DNA from 3 places in the Streptomyces sp. NPDC008001 genome. Region 1 is predicted to be linked to each of the others. Evidence: riboswitches for the same ligand, from Rfam matches in the RefSeq annotation. Region 1 holds a riboswitch; each other region holds the start of a gene.

Region 1 (6,306 bases):
TTCTCCGCCGGTCCGCCGGCCGTGCCTGCAGTGCCTGCAGTGCCCCCCGTGCCCATGGTGCTCAGCAGCTGCCGCGCCAGGCCCAGCCCCGTGCCCCCCATCGTCAGAGCCTTCGCAAACATCTCGGACATCCCGTCGGCCCCGTTGAGCAGCACCATGTGGTCAACGTTCCCGAAGGCTTCAGCCCCCGCACGTACGATCTCGGGCCACTTTTCGGCCAGTTGCTGCGCGACCACGGCGTCCTGGTTCTCCGCCAGGGCCGACGCCCGCGCCTTGATCGCCTCCGCCTCCGCCAGGCCCCGCGCCTTCGCGGCCTCGGCCGTGGCGAGCCCCTTCGCCCGCGCGGCCGCCGCTTCGGCCTCACCCGTCGCCCGGGTCGCCTCGGCCGCCGCGGCACCGCGCGCCTTGGTGGCCTCGGCCTCGGCACCGGCGGCCGCCTTCACGCGCGTGGCCTCGGCGGCCGCGGCCAGCTCCGTCTCCCGGGCCTTCGCCTGGGCCGCGGAGATACGGGCGTCGCGCTCGGCCTCGGCCAGGGTGCGCTTCTCGTAGGCCGCCGCGTCCGCCGGCTTGCGCACGTCCGCCTGGAGCTGCTGCTCCCGGCGGTGCGCCGCCAGCTCGGCGACCCGCGTCTCCTGGACCACGACCTCCTGCTGGGCCGCCGCGTCCGCCAGCGGGCCCGCCTGCCGCGCCTTCGCCGCCGCGCTGTCCCGCTCGGCCTGATAGCCGGCCTGCAGGATCTCGGAGTCGCGCTGGGCCTGCGCCATCCGGGCCGCGGCCTGCTGCTCCGCCTCCGTGGCCAGCCGGTCGGCCTCGGCCTGGGCGATCCGGGCGTCCCGCTGCACCGCCGCGGCGTGCGGCGCGGACAGGTTCTTGATGTACCCCGTGGGGTCCTGGATCTCATGGATCTGCAGCGAGTCGATGATCAGACCGAGCTTCTCCATCTCGCTGCCCGAGGCGGCACGGGTCTCGCCCGTCAGCCGCTCCCGGTCGCGGATCATGTCCTCCACGGTGAGCCCGCCGACGATCGAGCGCAGATGGCCCGCGAAGACGTTGTGCACCCGCTCGCCCATGAACTTCTGCTGGTCGAGGAAGCGGCGGGCGGCGTTCGCGATCGACACGAAGTCGTCGCCCACCTTGAATATCACCACACCGTGGACCTTGAGGGGGATGCCCTGTTTGGTCACACAATCCACGTGGAGATCGGCCTCGTTGAGGTCGAGCGACAGCTTCCGGACCACCTGGACGCCGGGCAGCACGAGAGTCCCGCGCCCCGTGACGATCCGGAACCCCATCCCCTCCTCCAGGCCCTCGGTCCGGTGCTTGGAACCGGAGATGACCAGCGCCTCATTGGGCTCGGCAACCCGCCACATCAGTTTGAACAACCCGACCACGATGGCCACGGCGACGAGGACGACCCCCGCCACGACGCCAATGATCATGCGTCCAGCCCCCTTATGGGCCCCGCGACGGAGCCCGAGCTCGAAAGTGTGCTCCCGTACGAGCCCGGTGGTGAAGATCCGGGCACGGCTTGGCACGGTCTTGATACGAGGAACGTGCACGGGCGTGACAGAGCCTGGTTATGCGCCGGTGCGGCGCCCCCCACGCCCCTCCTGCCCTGGTGGTATCAGCCGTAAGCAGGCGTCACATAGACCGTGCGCGGAGGCTGGTACTCCATGATCACGACGACCGTCCCGCGCTCGATCCGCTCGCCCGGCTCCGCCGCGTAGGCGAGGAAGGCCTCGGCGCCGCCCCGTATCCGCACCATCACCTCGCCGACCAGGCCCGGCCCGACCGTGCCCGTCACCCTCCCCTGCTCACCGATCACCGCAGCTCCCCCCTCGTCCGGCCTTGTGCGTCACTTGGCCCGCCGGCGCCTGCCGCCCTTCGACCTGCCGCGCCCCCGTCCCCGCGACCCGGCACCCGAACCCAGGCGCGAGCCGAGGCCCGAGCCGATGCCCGAACCAAGACCCGAGCCGAGGCCCGAGCCGAGGCCCGAACGGAGGCCCGAAGCGGCACCCGCCCCCGTACTCGCATTGTGCCGGTCGGCACTGACAACGAGGGCCGCCAGCAAGGTCGTCACCGGCACCGAGGCCACCAACCCGATGCTGCCGACGAGCGTCCGGACGATCTCCTCGGCCACGATCTCGCTGGTCGCGACCGTCCCCACTCCGCTGTCGGCGATCGAGAACAGCAGCAGCAGCGGCAGCGAGGCGCCCGCGTACGCCAGCACGAGCGTGTTCACGACCGACGCGATGTGGTCCCGTCCGATGCGCATGGCCGCCCCGTAGAGCTTGCGCCAACTCGCGCTCGGGTCGGCGTCCTTCAGCTCCCACACCGCCGAGGTCTGCGTCACCGTCACGTCGTCGAGCACGCCGAGCGAACCGATGATGATCCCCGCGAGCAGCAGGCCGCGGATCTCGATCTCCGGGTAGAGGCCGTGCACGAGCCCGGTCTGGTCGTCGGTGTTGCCCGTCAGATGGGCCCAGCTGGTGAAGAGCGAACCGAGCAGGCCGATGAGCATCAGCGAGGTGAGCGTCCCGAGCACGGCCACGGACGTCCGGGCGGTCAGGCCGTGGCACATGTAGAGCGCTATCAGCATGATCGCGCTGCCGCCGATGACCGCGACCACCAGCGGATCGGAACCCTGGAGGATCGCCGGGAGGATGAACAGGGTCAGTACCCCGAAGCTGATCACCAGCGCGACCAGCGCGAAGACACCGCGCAGCCGGCCGACGACCACGACGGCCAGCGCGAACACCCCCGCGAGTATCGCCATGGGCCACACCCGGTCCACGTCGGTGACCGAGTACTGCAGGTTCTTCGGCGCCTTGGGGGCGTAGGCGAGGATGACGTCCTGGCCGACGGTGTAGTGCCGGGAGGCGCTGGGCTGGACGAGCTCGGTGAAGGTCCGGCCCTTGTCGGGGCCCGAGGTGACCTCGATCTCCGACTTCTCGCAGGGGCCCTTCGGCTGTGCGGGCCCGCCCGGTCCGCCCGTTCCGTCCGGTCCGCCCTGCGCTCCGGGCGGCGGCTGCTGCGGCTGGGCGCCCGCCTTGGCGCAGTCGACCTCCTCGATCTTCACGACGCGGCCCGACTCGGTCTTCTGGTCGAGGCCGAGACCGGAGTGCTCGTGCGGCGGCGCGCCGCCGGGCCACAGCACGACCAGGCCGGTGAGCACCGCGGCGGCGAAGGGGATGAGGATCGCGCCGATCACCTTGCGCAGGTGCGCGGAGACGGGTGAGGCGGGGCCGTGACCGTGGCTGTGGCCATGGCTGTGGCCGTGCGCATGACCCTGCGCATGGCCGTGGCCGTGGCCGTGCGCAGGCTCCTGGGCGGGTGGTGGCCCGGGCTCGTGGGGAGGGTGGGACGGGGATTGCGGTTCCGTGGGGGTCACGCCTGCATCATCGCAAGCCCCCCTGGCCCTCCGGACGGGCGAGGCGCTAGCGTGGTGGCACCTTTGCAATCGCGGGAGCTCGGAGCACCGGGCTGAGAGGGCGCTGACCTCCGTACGGGAAATGCGTACGGAAGACCGCTGCGTCGACCGCCGAACCTGTTACCGGGTAATGCCGGCGTAGGGAGTTCTGGTCTCATGACCTCGCAGGATGCACGCACGTCCGAATCCGGCCGGGAGATCGGCTGGCACAAGGACTACGTGACCGGCTCGCGTCCGGACCTTCGGGTGCCGGTCCGGCGGGTCCACCTCACCAACGGGCAGGACGTGCAGCTGTACGACACCTCCGGTCCGTACACCGACCCGGCGATCGAGACGGACGTCCGGCGCGGCCTCCAGCCGCTCCGGGAGAACTGGATCATCGGCCGTGGTGACACCGAGGAGTACGCCGGGCGTCCGATGCGCCCGGAGGACGACGGCATCAAGCACACCTCGCCGCGCGGGGGGCTGAAGAACCTCGACGCGGTCTTCCCGGGCCGCCCCCGCCAGCCCCGCCGGGGCCGCGGCGGAGCCGCCGTCACCCAGCTCGCGTACGCCCGCCGCGGTGAGATCACCGAGGAGATGGAGTACGTCGCCCTCCGGGAGAACGTCTCCCCCGAGACCGTCCGCGAGGAGATCGCGGCGGGCCGGGCCGTCCTCCCCGCCAATGTGAACCACCCGGAGATCGAGCCGATGATCATCGGCAAGAAGTTCCTGGTGAAGGTCAACGCCAACATCGGCAACTCCGCCGTCACCTCCTCGATCGAGGAGGAGGTGGAGAAGATGACGTGGGCCACCCGCTGGGGCGCCGACACCGTCATGGACCTCTCCACCGGCCGCAACATCCACACCACGCGCGAGTGGGTGCTGCGCAACTCCCCCGTGCCGATCGGCACCGTGCCGCTCTACCAGGCCCTGGAGAAGGTGGACGGCAAGGCCGAGGAGCTCACCTGGGAGATCTACAAGGACACGGTCATCGAGCAGGCCGAGCAGGGCGTCGACTACATGACCGTGCACGCCGGCGTGCTGCTGCGGTACGTCCCGCTGACCGCCCGCCGCAAGACCGGCATCGTCTCCCGCGGTGGTTCGATCATGGCCGCGTGGTGCCTGGCCCACCACAAGGAATCGTTCCTCTACGAGAACTTCGAGGAGCTCTGCGAGATCCTCGCGGCCTACGACGTGACGTACTCGCTCGGCGACGGCCTGCGCCCCGGCTCCATCGCGGACGCCAACGACGAGGCGCAGTTCGCCGAGCTGAAGACGCTCGGCGAGCTCAACACCATCGCCAAGCGCCACAACGTCCAGACGATGATCGAGGGCCCGGGCCACGTCCCGATGCACAAGATCAAGGAGAACATCGACCTCCAGCAGGAGATCTGCGAGGAGGCGCCGTTCTACACGCTCGGCCCGCTGACGACGGACGTCGCCCCCGCGTACGACCACATCACCTCCGGCATCGGCGCCGCGATGATCGCGTGGTGGGGCACGGCGATGCTCTGCTACGTCACGCCGAAGGAGCACCTGGGCCTGCCGGACCGGGACGACGTCAAGACCGGCGTGATCACCTACAAGATCGCCGCCCATGCCGCGGACCTCGCCAAGGGGCACCCGGGAGCGCAGGAGTGGGACGACGCACTGTCGGACGCCCGCTTCGAATTCCGCTGGGAGGACCAGTTCAACCTGGCCCTCGACCCGGAGACGGCACGGGCCTTCCACGACGAGACGCTGCCCGCCGAGCCGGCGAAGACCGCGCATTTCTGTTCGATGTGCGGACCGAAATTTTGCAGTATGAAGATCTCTCAGGACATCCGGCGCGAGCACGGCGGTGACCTGGCCGTCGACCCCGAGGCCGGCATGGCGGAGAAGTCGAAGGAGTTCGCGGCGGCGGGCAACCGCGTCTACCTGCCCATCGCGGAGTAAGGGCTCCTGCAAGCCGCGGGCAGCTCCTGCGGACTGAGCACGGCTGAGGGCCGCACTGCAGCGGCCCCCCGCGTCCCCCGTACGGTCGCCGTTCCGGCTGCCGCCCGGAGTCACTCCGGGCGGTGGTCCGGGCCGCCGTAGTCGGGGCTGGTGAAGTCGGGGCTCGTGTAGCTCGGGCGGCTGCTGGGGGACGATTCGCTGTCGGGGCTGGTGAAGCCGGGCCGGGAGTACCCCAGCTGCGGCGTACGGCCGTTGCCCTCGGGGCGCCTCGGGGCGCACGGGGCGGACGCACCCCGGCCACCGCCCGGGGCGGCGGGAGCATTGGCCAGGGCCTCGCGCACAAAGGGCAGCAGGCCGCGGTGGATCAGGGCCTGCCGCCACGCCTCTCTGGCGCGCTCGGCGTCCTCCTGTACACGCACCCCTCGCGCATCACTCCCCTCGGAGGAGCCGTTGCGCACCGCCGTGAGCACGATCCCGACCATGGCGATGAACACGCCGGCGGCCGTGAGCCCGCCGAACCACCAGCCCACGTTGATCATCGGATCCGCGACGGTGGTGTCCGAGCCGATGGAACGCAGGACGTAGCCGATGGTCAGGAAGATCAGCGCGGCGATCCCGGCGAGGACCGGCGCCAGCACGGCGAGCACCGCTCCGGCACCCGCGCCCGAGGACTCCTCCGGCTCTCCGTCCGTGGCAGCGGGGGCGGCCGTGCCGGAGGGAGCGCTTTCGTCGTCCGGTGCGCCCCCGGCGCCTACGGGCTGGGGGCGTGCCTTCGCGGAGAGCGCGCGCAGTGCAGCGCGCGCCCTTATGTAGTTCTGGTATTCGACTGCTGCACAGGCGGTGATGGCGGACATGGCGTCGAGCGCCATGTCGCGCAGCTGTTCTGTATTGAGCCGCTGTCCTATCGCTGCGGCAAGTTCCGGGTCATGGTTCGCGGTACGCAGTGCTTGGTCGAGAAC
Region 2 (6,306 bases), on a different contig from region 1:
GGAGGGCGACCAGGACCCCGGCGCGCAGCCAGCACACGCTCCAGGCGGCGCCTTCCGGGTCGCCGCGCCACAGCAGCTCGTCGGCGCCGGCGTGATGGCCCGCGTACTGCACGAACCGCCCGAACTGCTCGGACCAGAAGTACGGCACCGGGTCGTAGACCGGCCCCTCGGCCGGGCCGAACACGATGTTCTCGGCGACCGTCCGCGGCCCCTGCATGGCGTTGTCCCAGTGGTGCACGAGCAGCCGCTCGCCGTAGCGCGCGGACGGGAACGACGCGCAGTCGCCGACCGCGTAGACGCCGGGCAGCGACGTGCGCAGCCGCTCGTCGGTGACGACGGCGCCGTCCGCGCCGAGCTCGATGCCGGAGCCCTTCAGCCAGCCGGTCGCGGGCCGCGCCCCGATGCCGACGACCACGGCGCCGGCCGGCAGCCGGGTGCCGTCGGCGAGCACGACCGCGCCGGGCTCCACGGTGCTCACCCGGGCGCCGAGCAGCAGCCGGGCGCCGCTCTCGGCGTACCAGGGGGCCATGTGCGCGGCGACCTCGGCGGGCATGGCACCGGCGAGCACCCGGTCCGCGGCCTCGACCACGGTCACCTCGCAGCCCGCCTCCCGGGCCGCCGTCGCGACCTCGGCGCCGATCCAGCCCGCGCCGACGGCCACGACGTCGTGCTGCGCGGCCAGCACCGGCCGCAGCCCCACGGCGTCGTCCAGAGTGCGCAGCAGGTGCACGTTCGGCAGGCCCTCGCTCCCGGGCAGCCGGACCGGCTCCGCGCCGGTGGCGACGACGAGGATGTCGTAGGGGACGGGACCGGTGGCGGTGTCCAGCAGGCGCTCGCCGGCGCGCAGGCCCGTGGCCTCCCGCCCGAGCTGCAGGTCTATCCCGAGCGACGCGAAGTCCACCTCGAACGCGGAACCCTCGGCCTTGCCCAGCAGGACGGCCTTGGAGAGCGGCGGCCTGTCGTACGGCGGGTGCGGCTCGGCGCCCAGGACGGTGACGGTGCCGGACCAGCCGTGCTCGCGCAGGGCGACGGCGGTCTGCACGCCGGCCATTCCGGCGCCCACGATGACGACGTGCCGCTCGTCGGCGGCATGAGGTTCTTCCCGGTGCTCGCTCACCCGATCACTGTAGGGCGGCGGCGGGTCCGGACCGGAGCGGGGTGCCCGTCCGGGCGGGTCTTCACCGGGGGCCCGGGGCAGCCCGGCACCGGCGATCAGCCCCGCGCCGCATGGTCCCGCCGTCGTCCGCCGACAGGCCCTCGCCCGGCCCTCGCGCCGCGTACTAGGGTGGCCGTACAACGCACTCGCGGGAGCCCGGACGACCGGGCTGAGAGGGAGGCTGACCGGCCTCCGACCGTACGAACCTGATCCGGGTCATGCCGGCGAAGGGAGGGGCCGGACGCCTCATGGACGCGTCTACGACCACATCACCCAGCACATCCGCCCTGCCCGCCTGCGACGTCCTCGTCGTGGGCGGCGGGCTGATCGGCCTCGTCACCGCCTGGCGCGCGGCCCAGCGCGGGCTGCGCACCGCCGTCGCCGACCCCGCGCCGGGGGGCGGCGCGGCGCGGGTGGCCGCCGGGATGCTCGCGGCGGTCACCGAACTGCACTACGGCGAAGAGGCCCTGCTCGCCCTCAACCTGGCCTCCGCGCGCCGCTATCCGCGCTTCACGGCCGAGCTGGAGGAGGCCAGCGGCGTCGCCACCGGCTACCGGGCGTGCGGCACGCTGGCCGTCGCCCTCGATGCCGACGACCGCGAGCACCTGCGCGAGCTGCACGCCCTGCAGCAGCGCTGCGGCCTGGACGCCCAGTGGCTGTCCGGCCGCGAGTGCCGCCGCCTGGAGCCGATGCTCGCGCCCGGCGTGCGCGGGGGGCTGCGCGTCGACGGGGACCACCAGACCGATCCCCGCAGGCTCGCGCGGGCGCTGCTCACGGCCTGCGAGCGGGCCGGGGTCGCCTTCCACCGCGCCGCGGCCGTACGGCTGCTGCTCGCCGGCGACCGGGCGGCGGGCGCGGAGCTGTCCGACGGCAGCCGCGTGCCCGCGGAGCAGGTGGTGCTCGCCGCGGGCAGCCGCAGCGGCACCCTCGCCGGCGTCCCCGCGGACGTCCTGCCGCCCGTGCGCCCCGTCAAGGGCCAGGTGCTGCGGCTGCGCGTCCCGGACGCGTACGCGCCCTTCCTCTCCCGCACCGTGCGGGCGGTCGTCCGCGGCGGCCCGGTGTACCTGGTGCCGCGCGAGGACGGCGAGCTGGTCCTCGGCGCGACCACCGAAGAGCTCGGCTGGGACACCACGGTCACCGCCGGCGGCGTCTACGAGCTGCTGCGCGACGCCCACGAGCTGGTGCCCGGCATCACCGAACTGCCCCTGGTGGAGACCTGCGCCGGGCTGCGCCCCGGCTCCCCCGACAACGCCCCGCTGCTGGGCCCGACCGCCCTGCCCGGCCTGCTCGCCGCCACCGGCCACTACCGCAACGGCGTGCTGCTCACCCCGCTGACCGGCGACGTCATGGCCGAGGCGCTGACCACGGGGCGCCTCCCCGAGGAGGCCCGCCCCTTCTCCCCCCGACGCTTCTCGAACGCGCTCCAGGAGCTGCCCGCATGAACCCGACCGACCCCACCGACACCCCCGAGGCCCACATGGCCATCAGCGTCAACGGCGAGCACCGCGACGTGCCCCACGGCCTGACGCTCGCCGGTCTCGTCGCGAGCCTGACCACCGCGCCCGGCGGGGTCGCCGCCGCCGTCAACGAGGCCGTCGTGCCGCGCGGCCAGTGGCCCGCCACCCGGCTCGGCGCGGGCGACCGCGTCGAGGTCCTCACCGCCGTGCAGGGAGGCTGATCAGTCCTGATGGCCGACGACCTGCTCACCATCGCCGACACCTCCTTCAGCTCCCGGCTGATCATGGGCACCGGCGGCGCGCCCAGCCTCGACGTCATGGAGCGCGCGCTGCTCGCCTCCGGCACCGAGCTGACCACCGTGGCCATGCGCCGCCTCGACGCGAGCGTCCGCGGCTCGGTGCTGTCCGTCCTGCAGAAGCACTCCATCCGCGTGCTGCCGAACACCGCCGGCTGCTACACCGCCGGGGAGGCCGTCCTCACGGCCCGGCTGGCCCGCGAGGCGCTCGGCACCGACTGGGTCAAGCTCGAAGTGATCGCCGACGAGCGGACGCTGCTGCCCGACCCGATCGAGCTGCTCGACGCCGCGGAGATCCTCGTCGACGACGGCTTCACCGTCCTGCCGTACACCAACGACGACCCGGTGCTCGCCCGCAAGCTGGAGGACGTCGGCTGCGCGGCGATCATGCCGCTGGGCTCGCCGATCGGCTCCGGCCTCGGCATCCGCAACCCGCACAACTTCCAGCTGATCACCGAGCGGGCCGGGGTCCCCGTGATCCTCGACGCCGGCGCGGGCACGGCCTCCGACGCGGCGCTCGCCATGGAGCTGGGCTGCGCGGCGGTGATGCTCGCCTCGGCGGTGACGCGCGCGCAGGAGCCGGTGCTGATGGCGGAGGCGATGCGGCACGCGGTGGAGGCGGGGCGGCTGGCGCACCGGGCGGGACGGATACCCCGGCGGCACTTCGCCGAGGCGTCTTCTCCTGCGGAGGGCTTGGCTCGTCTTGATCCGGAGCGGCCCGAGTTCGCCCAGTAGCAGGGGCCGCGCCCCTGACCCCCTTTGTCCTTACATTTGTCCTCAACCGCCGGACGGGCTGATGCTTGGCGGGGTCAGGGCTTCGTCCTCACCCTTTTAGACTCGTCGCGTGGATACGACGCTAGGGGACCCGTTGGTCGGGCACACGCTCGACGGCCGCTACCGGGTCGAGGCCCGCATCGCCGTGGGCGGCATGGCCACGGTCTACCGCGCCCTCGACACCCGGCTCGACCGGGTGCTCGCGGTCAAGGTGATGCACCCCGGACTCGCCTCGGACACCGCGTTCGTGGAGCGCTTCATCCGCGAGGCCAAGTCCGTCGCGCGCCTCGACCACCCCAACGTGGTGGGCGTCTACGACCAGGGCACCGACGGCCCGTACGTCTATCTGGCGATGGAGTACGTACCCGGGTGCACGCTGCGCGACGTGCTGCGCGAGCGCGGGGCCCTGCAGCCCCGCGCCGCCCTCGACATCCTGGAGCCGGTGCTGGCCGCGCTCGGCGCGGCCCACCTGGCGGGCCTGGTGCACCGGGACATGAAGCCGGAGAACGTCCTCATCGGGGACGACGGCCGGGTGAAGGTCGCCGACTTCGGGCTCGTACGGGCCGTGGACACCGACACCACCGCGTCCACCGGATCCGTCCTCGGCACGGTGTCGTACCTCGCCCCCGAGCAGCTGGAGCACGGCACCGCCGATCCGCGCGTGGACGTCTACGCGTGCGGCGTCGTCCTCTACGAAATGCTGACGGGCGCCAAGCCGCACACCGGGAGCACCCCGGCCCAGGTCCTCTACCAGCACCTGCACGAGGACGTCCCGCCGCCGTCGGCGGCCGTGCCGGGGCTGGCCGCCGGGCTGGACGGCCTCGTCGCCGGCGCCACGGCCCGCGACCCGCAGCTGCGCCCGGCCGACGCGGTCGCGCTGCTCGGCCTCGCCCGCACGGTGCGCGAGGGGCTGAACGACGAGCAGCTGGACGCGCTGCCGCCGCAGGCGCTCACCGGCGCCGCCGCCGGCCGCCGCGCGGCGGGCCCGGAGGACCGGACGAGCGTGCTGCCGCGGCCCGCCGCGCGCCCCCTGCCCGCCGCGGACGGCGAGCAGCTGAACCGGACGACGCGCCTGGAGCGCCCGCCCGCGCCCCCGGCGCCGCCTGCCCCTCCGGCGGGCCCGCGCGGCCGGTTCCGGCAGGTGCCGCGGCGCGGGATCCTGGCGGCGGTCGCGGCGCTGCTGGCCGTCCTGGTCGGCGCCGGCGTCTGGTACATCAACGACGGCCAGTTCACGACCGTCCCCGCCGTCCTGGACATGCCCCGGGAGAAGGCGGAGAAGACGCTGGACGACGCGGGTCTCGGGGTGCGCGCGAAGGAGGACTTCAGCGACACCGTCGAGCGCGGCCACGTCATCGCCGCCGATCCGGCGCCGGGGCAGCGCATCCGCAACACCGGCAAGGTGACGATCACGCTGTCGCGCGGGCCGGCCCGGGCCGAGGTGCCCAACGTCGTCGGCATGTCCTTCGACGAGGCGAAGAAGAAGATCGAGGGCGCGGGGCTGACCGTCGGCGAGGTCGGCAAGCAGTTCAGCACCGAGACCCCGCAGGGCTCGGTGCTGGCCACCGACCCCAGGCCGGGCGAGCAGCGGCGGCCGGACTCCCCGGTCGCACTGACCGTCAGCAAGGGCGCCCCGCTGGACGTGCCGGACGTACGGGGCATGTCCGTCGACGCCGCGACCGCCGCCCTGCGCGACAAGGGCTTCGAGACCAAGGTGTCGGACGACCAGGTCTTCTCCGACCGCGCGAAGGGCTCCGTGGCCGAGCAGTCGCCCGGCACCGGCGACAAGGCCGCCAAGGGCGACACCGTGACCCTCACCGTCTCCAAGGGCAAGGAGATGCTGCCGGTCCCGGACGTCACCGGGAAGAGCGAGGCCGAGGCCAAGCGGCTGCTGACCGGCGCGGGCTTCGCCGTGAAGGTCGACAAGCCGTTCTTCTTCCCGCAGGACTCCGTGGAGAGCCAGTCGGTCAAGGGCGGCGATCAGGCCGCCAAGGGCGACACCATCACCATCAAGCTCAAGGGCGGTCTGTAGCAGTGGACGAGCAGGTGCCCGGGCAGCTGCGCAACCCCGTCGGCGGCCACGTGCCGGTGGCCGGCGGGCTGGCGAAAACGGGCCTCGCCTACGCCCGGGAGATCGGCGCGGAGACCCTGCAGGTCTTCGTCGCCAACCCGCGCGGCTGGGCGACCCCGGACGGCAATCCGCGCCAGGACGAGGAGTTCCGCGCCGCGTGCGCGGAGGAGTCCCTGCCGGTCTGGGTGCACGCCCCCTACCTGATCAACTTCGGTTCGCACACCGCGGCGACGGTCGAGCTGTCCGCGGAGTCGCTGCGGCACTCGCTGCGCCGCGGGCGGGGCATCGGCGCACGGGGCGTCGTCGTGCACACCGGGTCCGCGACGGGCGGCCGGCCGCGCCGCACGGCCCTGGAGCAGGTCCACGAGCGGCTGCTGCCGCTGCTCGACGAGCTGACGCACGACGACGACCCCTGGCTGCTGCTGGAGCCCACGGCGGGCCAGGGCGCCTCGCTGTGCTCGCTCGTGGAGGACCTCGGCCCCTACTTCGAGGCGCTGGAGCACCACCCGAAGCTCGGGGTGTGCCTGGACACCTGCCACGTCTTCGCGGCGGGCC
Region 3 (6,306 bases), on a different contig from region 1:
TTCGTCGCCCCCCGCGGGGCCAAACTGCCCCCGCGGCACCTTGCCGACCTTTCGCCGGCCGAGCGCCGCGAGGCCGTCTCCGCGATCGGCGAGAAGCCGTTCCGCGCCAAGCAGCTCTCGCAGCACTACTTCGCCCGGTACGCGCACGACCCGGCGGCATGGACGGACATCCCGGCGGCTTCCCGCGAGAAGCTCGCGTCCGAGCTGCTGCCGGAGCTCATGAGTGTTGTGCGGCACATCTCGTGCGACGACGACACCACCCGCAAGACCCTCTGGCGGCTGCACGACGGCAAGCTGGTGGAGTCCGTGCTGATGCGCTACCCGGACCGGGTCACCATGTGCATCAGCTCGCAGGCCGGCTGCGGCATGAACTGCCCGTTCTGCGCCACGGGCCAGGCCGGACTGGACCGGAACCTGTCGACGGCCGAGATCGTCCACCAGATCGTGGACGGCATGCGGGCCCTGCGCGACGGCGAGGTCCCCGGCGGCCCCGCGCGGCTGTCCAACATCGTCTTCATGGGCATGGGCGAGCCGCTGGCCAACTACAAGCGCGTCGTCGGCGCCATCCGCCGCCTCACGGACCCCGAGCCGGACGGCCTGGGGCTCTCCCAGCGCGGCATCACCGTCTCCACGGTGGGCCTGGTACCCGCCATGCTGCGCTTCGCCGACGAGGGCTTCAAGTGCCGCCTGGCCGTCTCCCTGCACGCGCCGGACGACGAGCTCCGCGACACCCTGGTGCCGGTCAACACGCGCTGGAAGGTCCGTGAGGTCCTCGACGCCGCGTGGGAGTACGCGGAGAAGTCCGGGCGCCGGATCTCCATCGAGTACGCCCTGATCCGCGACATCAACGACCAGGCGTGGCGCGGTGACCTCCTCGGGCGGCTCCTCAAGGGCAAGCGCGTCCACGTCAACCTCATCCCGCTCAACCCCACCCCGGGCTCGAAGTGGACGGCCTCGCGCCCCGAGGACGAGCGTGCCTTCGTGGCGGCGATCGCGGCGCACGGTGTGCCCGTGACCGTCCGGGACACCCGCGGCCAGGAGATCGACGGGGCCTGCGGCCAGCTGGCCGCCACCGAGCGCTGACCGGGCGCCTCAGGCCGGACACCGATCCGTGGAGAGGGCACTGATACGGTGCCCTCTCGCGTCAACGAACAACTCGCACAAATGAACAATCCGACAGGGGAGCGCCCACGGGGCGCTGAGAGTGCGGCACGGCCCGCAGACCCTCGGACCTGATCCGGGTCATACCGGCGTAGGGAGTCAGCTCAACCATGAACACCAATCTGCGGCGTGCCATCGGCACGGCCGCCGTCACCGTGCTCGCCTTTCCGGCCCTGGCCGCGTGCGGGAGCTCGGACGACTCGGGCGGCGGTGCGTCCGACGGCAAGGACAAGAACGTCACCCTGGTCTCCCACGACTCCTTCGTCGCGTCCGACGAGGTCCTGAAGGAGTTCACCCGGCAGACCGGGTACAAGGTCAAGGTCGTCAAGGGCGGCGACGCCGGCCAGGCCGTGAACCAGGCCATCCTCTCCAAGAACCACCCGCAGGGCGACGTCTTCTTCGGCGTCGACAACACCCTGCTCTCCCGGGCGCTCGACAAGGGCATCTTCGCGCCGTACGAGGCCAAGGGCCTGGACAGGGTCCCGCGGAAGCTCCAGGCCGACGCCGGCGAGCACCGCGTCACCCCCGTCGACACCGGCGACATCTGCGTCAACTACGACCGCGCCTACTTCGCCGACCACAAGGTGGCCCCGCCGCAGACTCTGGACGACCTGGTCAAGCCCGAGTACAAGGGCCTGCTCGTCACCGAGAACGCCGCCACGTCGTCCCCCGGCCTCGCCTTCCAGCTCGCCACGGCCGCCAAGTACGGCGACGACGGCTGGCAGGACTACTGGAAGAAGCTCAAGGCCAACGGCGTGGAGGTCGTGGACGGCTGGGAGCAGGCCTACAACGAGCGCTTCTCGGGCTCCGCGGGCGGCAAGAAGGCCAAGGGCGACAAGCCCCTCGTCGTCTCCTACGCGTCCAGCCCGCCCGCCGAGGTGATGGGCGTGAAGCCGCAGCCCGCCGAGGCACCGACCGGCGTTGCCACCGGCACCTGCTTCCAGCAGACCGAGTTCGCGGGGCTGCTGAAGGGCGCGAAGAACCCCGAGGGCGGCAAGGCCCTGGTCGACTTCCTCCTGAGCCGTACCTTCCAGGAGGACATGCCCCTGCAGATGTACGTCAAGCCCGCCAACCAGGACGCCAAGCTGCCCGAGCTGTTCACCAAGTACGGCGCGCAGGTGACCGACCCCGGCACCATGGCCCCCGAGAAGATCGCCAAGAACCGCGACCAGTGGGTCAAGGCATGGTCCTCGCTCGTCCTGAAGTAGACGCGCGGGCCGCGGCACGGGGCCCCGCACGGGGCGCGGGCGGCGGACGGCGCACGGCGGTGCGGCTGGGCCTCATGGCCCTGCCGCTCGCCTTCTTCGGCGTCTTCTTCGCCTACCCCGTCGCCGCGATCGTCCTCCGGGGACTGAAGGACGGCGGAGAGTGGCAGTTCGCCCGCGCCGGGGAGGTCCTGACCGACCCGGCCATCGGACACGTGCTCTGGTTCACCACCTGGCAGGCGGCCGCCTCCACCGCACTGACCCTCGCCCTGGCCCTCCCCGGCGCGTACGCCTTCGCCCGGTTCGACTTCCCCGGCAAGCGCATGCTGCGCGCGGTGGTGACCGTGCCGTTCGTCCTGCCGACCGTGGTGGCCGGCTCGGCCTTCCTGGCGCTGCTCGGGCGCGGGGGGCTGCTGGACGAGTGGTGGGGAGTGCGCCTGGACACCACGGTCTGGGCGATCCTGCTCGCCCACGTGTTCTTCAACTACGCGGTGGTCGTCCGCACCGTCGGAGGCCTGTGGGCCCAGCTCGACCCCCGGCAGGAGGAAGCGGCGAGGGTCCTGGGCGCGGGGCGCTTCGAGGCCTGGCGGCGGGTCACGCTGCCCGCCCTGGCGCCGGCGGTGGCCGCTGCGGCCCTCATGGTCTTCCTCTTCACCTTCACTTCCTTCGGCGTCGTGCAGATCCTCGGCGGTCCGCGCTACGCCACCCTGGAAGTGGAGATCTACCAGCAGACCGCGCAGATGCTCGACCTGCCGACGGCCGCCGTCCTCACCCTGCTGCAGTTCGTGGCCGTGGCCGCGCTGCTGGCCGTCCACGCCCGCACGGTGCGGCGGCGTGAGGCGACCTTGCGGCTCGTCGACCCGGCGCGCACCGCGCGGCGCCCGCAGGGCGCAGGGCAGTGGGCGTTCCTGGCGTCCGTCCTGGCGGTCGTCGCCGTGCTCATCCTCGCTCCGCTCGTGGTCCTCGTCCTGCGCTCCTTCGACGGCCCGGACGGTTACGGGCTGGCCTTCTACCGCGCCCTCGCCTCCGCGGACGGCAACGGCGGCACGTTCGTCGTCGCCCCGCTGGAGGCGATCGGCAACTCCCTCGCCTACGGCCTCGCCGCCACGGCCATCGCGGTGGTGGTCGGCGGGCTCGCGGCCGCGGCGCTGACCCGCCGCGAGGGGCGCCTCGTGCGCGGCTTCGACGCCCTGCTCATGCTGCCGCTCGGCACCTCCGCCGTCACCGTCGGCTTCGGGTTTCTCATCAGCCTCGACGAGCCTCCTCTCGACCTGCGCACGTCCTGGATCCTGGTGCCCCTCGCGCAGGCGCTGGTGGGTGTTCCGTTCGTCGTCCGCACTGTGCTGCCGGTGCTGCGGGCCGTGGACGTACGACTGCGGGAGGCCGCCGCCGTACTGGGCGCCTCGCCGCTGCGGGCATGGCGGGAAGTGGACCTGCCACTGGTCGGCCGGGCCCTCGGGGTCGCGGCCGGCTTCGCGTTCGCCGTGTCCCTGGGCGAGTTCGGGGCGACTGTCTTCATCGCCCGCCCCGACAGCCCCACCCTCCCCGTCGCCGTCGCCAGGCTGCTCGGCCGCCCCGGGGAGCTCACCTACGGGCAGGCGATGGCCCTGAGCACGATCCTGATGCTGGTGTGCGCTGCAGCTCTGCTGGTGCTGGAACGTATCCGCACCGACCGTACGGGGGAGTTCTAGATGGCCCTGCTGCGCCTGGAGAAGGTCGCCGTCCGTTTCGGTGAGCGCGCCGTGCTCGACGCGGTGGACATGGAGGTGGCCGAGCACGAGATCGTCTGCGTGCTGGGCCCCAGCGGCAGCGGCAAGTCCACGCTGCTGCGGGTGGTGGCCGGCCTGCAGCCGACCGACACCGGACGGGTGCTCCTCGCGGGCCGGGACCAGAGCGGGGTCCCCACGCACCGACGCGGAGTGGGCCTGATGTTCCAGGACCACCAGCTCTTCCCGCAGCGGGACGTGGCGGGGAACGTCGGATTCGGGCTGCGCATGAGGGGGACCGGCCGCGCCGAAACGGCGCGGAAGGTCGCCGACCTCCTGGACCTGGTGGGGCTGCCGGGCGCACAGGGCCGTCCCGTCGCGGCCCTGTCCGGCGGCGAGCAGCAGCGTGTGGCCCTGGCACGGGCCCTCGCACCGCAGCCCCGGTTGCTGATGCTCGACGAACCTCTCGGGCAGCTGGACCGCGGCCTGCGCGAGCGCCTGGTGGTCGAGCTGCGCGACCTTTTCGGCCGGCTGGGCACTACGGTGCTGGCCGTCACGCACGATCAGGGGGAAGCGTTCGCGCTGGCCGACCGGGTGGTCGTGATGCGCGACGGCCGGATCGCTCAGGCCGGCACACCTCTGGAGGTCTGGCGGCGGCCGGCGTCCGAGTTCGTGGCGCGCTTCCTGGGCTTCGACAACGTGGTCGAGGCCTCGGTCAGCGGAGATCGCGCGGACACCGCCTGGGGCACGGTCCCCGTCCCCCCTGGCTCGCGCCAGGGCACCTGCAGGCTGCTCGTACGCCCTGCCGGCGTGCGGCTGGTGCCTGAGGCCGAGGGCCTGCCGTGCACCGTCACCGGCCGGACGTTCCGGGGTGATCACGTTGTGCTGATGCTGCGTCCTGCGGACGGCCCCGTGCTGGAGGCGGCATGCGGGCTGCACGGGGCCCCCGAAGCCGGCGACCGTGTGGGCGTCGCCTTCGACGTGGCCGACGTCGTCGTGCTGGGCGGCACTGCCGCCGGTGACGACTGAGCGGCGCGAGCACGCGCGCGGGGTAGGTCTGCGCCGGGGCGGGATACGTCCAAGCCCCGGCTGCCGTGCGGCGGCCGGGGCTCGGGCGATGGTCAGCGCACCGCCGAAGGTTCGAGTTCCTGTGGTTCGGGCTCCGTCACGGGTGTGTCCGGCTCGCCGAACCAGGCGACTGCGACGGCGCCTGCGACCGCCAGTACGAAACCGAGGACGGCGACCCAGGCGAAGCCGGGGCGCGAGTTGTCGCCGAGCAGCAGGACACCGATGATGCCGGGAAGAATGGTTTCGCCGACCACCAGGGCCGCCGTGGCACCGTTGACCGAACCGATCTGCAGGGCCACCGTGTGCAGATACATGCCGACTGCACCGGATATCAGGATCGCGTAGAGCGCCGGGTCGGCGATCAGCGTCGGCAGGTCGAACGGATCGATGCCGTCCAGGATCCGGACGCCCACACCGATCGCACCGAAACCGAGTCCGGACAGCAGGCCGGCCAGGATCGCAGCCCGTCCGCCCATGAGGCGAACGGCCACGGTGCCGCCGCCCATCAGCACGACCGAGATGATCAGCAGCCACCAGTGCGTGGACATCGAGGTGTCGCCGCCGCCCTCGTGGCCCGCGGCCGTTGCCAGCAGTACCAGCGCCGAACAGACCACACCGATGGAGGCCCACTCGGGCCGGGTCAGCCGGAGGCCCAGAAGCTTGATGCTCAGCAGCGCGGTCACGACGAGGTTGGCGCTGATGACCGTCTGGGAGAGGAAGAGCGGCAGCATGCGGGCGGCCAGGGCGCCGAGCCCGAAACCGAGGAAGTCGAGGACCGTGCCGACCATGAACTCCCACGTCACCGCAGCCTTCGCGGTGGAGGACAGGCTCGGCCCACCGTGCTGGGTGGTGCCCGTCGAGGAGGCCTTCGAGGCCTCCCGGCGGGCCGATTTCCGCGAGCCCACGGCTTGCAGGACCGAACCTGTGCCGTAACAGGCCGAGGCCGCGACAGCCGTCACAAGGCCGATGATCACCAATAGCTCCGTTCGCCGGATATCCGTCGTGCTCCTCAGCAGACGTGCAATCCGGCGACGAAGTTGCCTTGAGTCAAGAACTGGTCAAGAACTGTTGTGCGGGAGGTGCTTGGCGGGCCCGGGCGAGGGGCCCGCCCCCATGCGCCTTCAACGCGACATGGGCAGCGTCACGAGCTCCGCGATCGCCCACGT

The links. A riboswitch is a leader RNA that binds a small molecule or an ion and turns the genes downstream of it on or off. The one in region 1 is predicted to bind thiamine pyrophosphate.
Region 2: another riboswitch for thiamine pyrophosphate. It lies ahead of thiO (glycine oxidase ThiO); the one in region 1 lies ahead of thiC (phosphomethylpyrimidine synthase ThiC).
Region 3: another riboswitch for thiamine pyrophosphate. It lies ahead of ACFZCD_RS13735 (thiamine ABC transporter substrate binding subunit); the one in region 1 lies ahead of thiC (phosphomethylpyrimidine synthase ThiC).

The regions. Positions count from the first base shown of each region.
Region 1 is NZ_JBIBIZ010000002.1:390,023-396,328, forward strand. It holds gene ACFZCD_RS06770 (flotillin family protein) at 1-1,439, opposite strand, end outside; gene ACFZCD_RS06775 (hypothetical protein) at 1,625-1,825, opposite strand; gene ACFZCD_RS06780 (YibE/F family protein) at 1,856-3,391, opposite strand; TPP riboswitch at 3,453-3,593, shown strand; gene thiC (phosphomethylpyrimidine synthase ThiC) at 3,587-5,347, shown strand; gene ACFZCD_RS06790 (hypothetical protein) at 5,458-6,306, opposite strand, start outside.
Region 2 is NZ_JBIBIZ010000005.1:263,474-269,779, reverse strand. It holds gene ACFZCD_RS15330 (NAD(P)/FAD-dependent oxidoreductase) at 1-1,117, opposite strand, end outside; TPP riboswitch at 1,295-1,406, shown strand; gene thiO (glycine oxidase ThiO) at 1,405-2,598, shown strand; gene thiS (sulfur carrier protein ThiS) at 2,634-2,834, shown strand; gene ACFZCD_RS15315 (thiazole synthase) at 2,844-3,644, shown strand; gene pknB (Stk1 family PASTA domain-containing Ser/Thr kinase) at 3,754-5,712, shown strand; gene ACFZCD_RS15305 (deoxyribonuclease IV) at 5,715-6,306, shown strand, end outside.
Region 3 is NZ_JBIBIZ010000004.1:471,989-478,294, forward strand. It holds gene rlmN (23S rRNA (adenine(2503)-C(2))-methyltransferase RlmN) at 1-1,083, shown strand, start outside; TPP riboswitch at 1,169-1,276, shown strand; gene ACFZCD_RS13735 (thiamine ABC transporter substrate binding subunit) at 1,272-2,369, shown strand; gene ACFZCD_RS13740 (ABC transporter permease) at 2,345-4,057, shown strand; gene ACFZCD_RS13745 (ABC transporter ATP-binding protein) at 4,058-5,101, shown strand; gene ACFZCD_RS13750 (hypothetical protein) at 5,194-6,114, opposite strand; gene ACFZCD_RS13755 (hypothetical protein) at 6,262-6,306, opposite strand, start outside.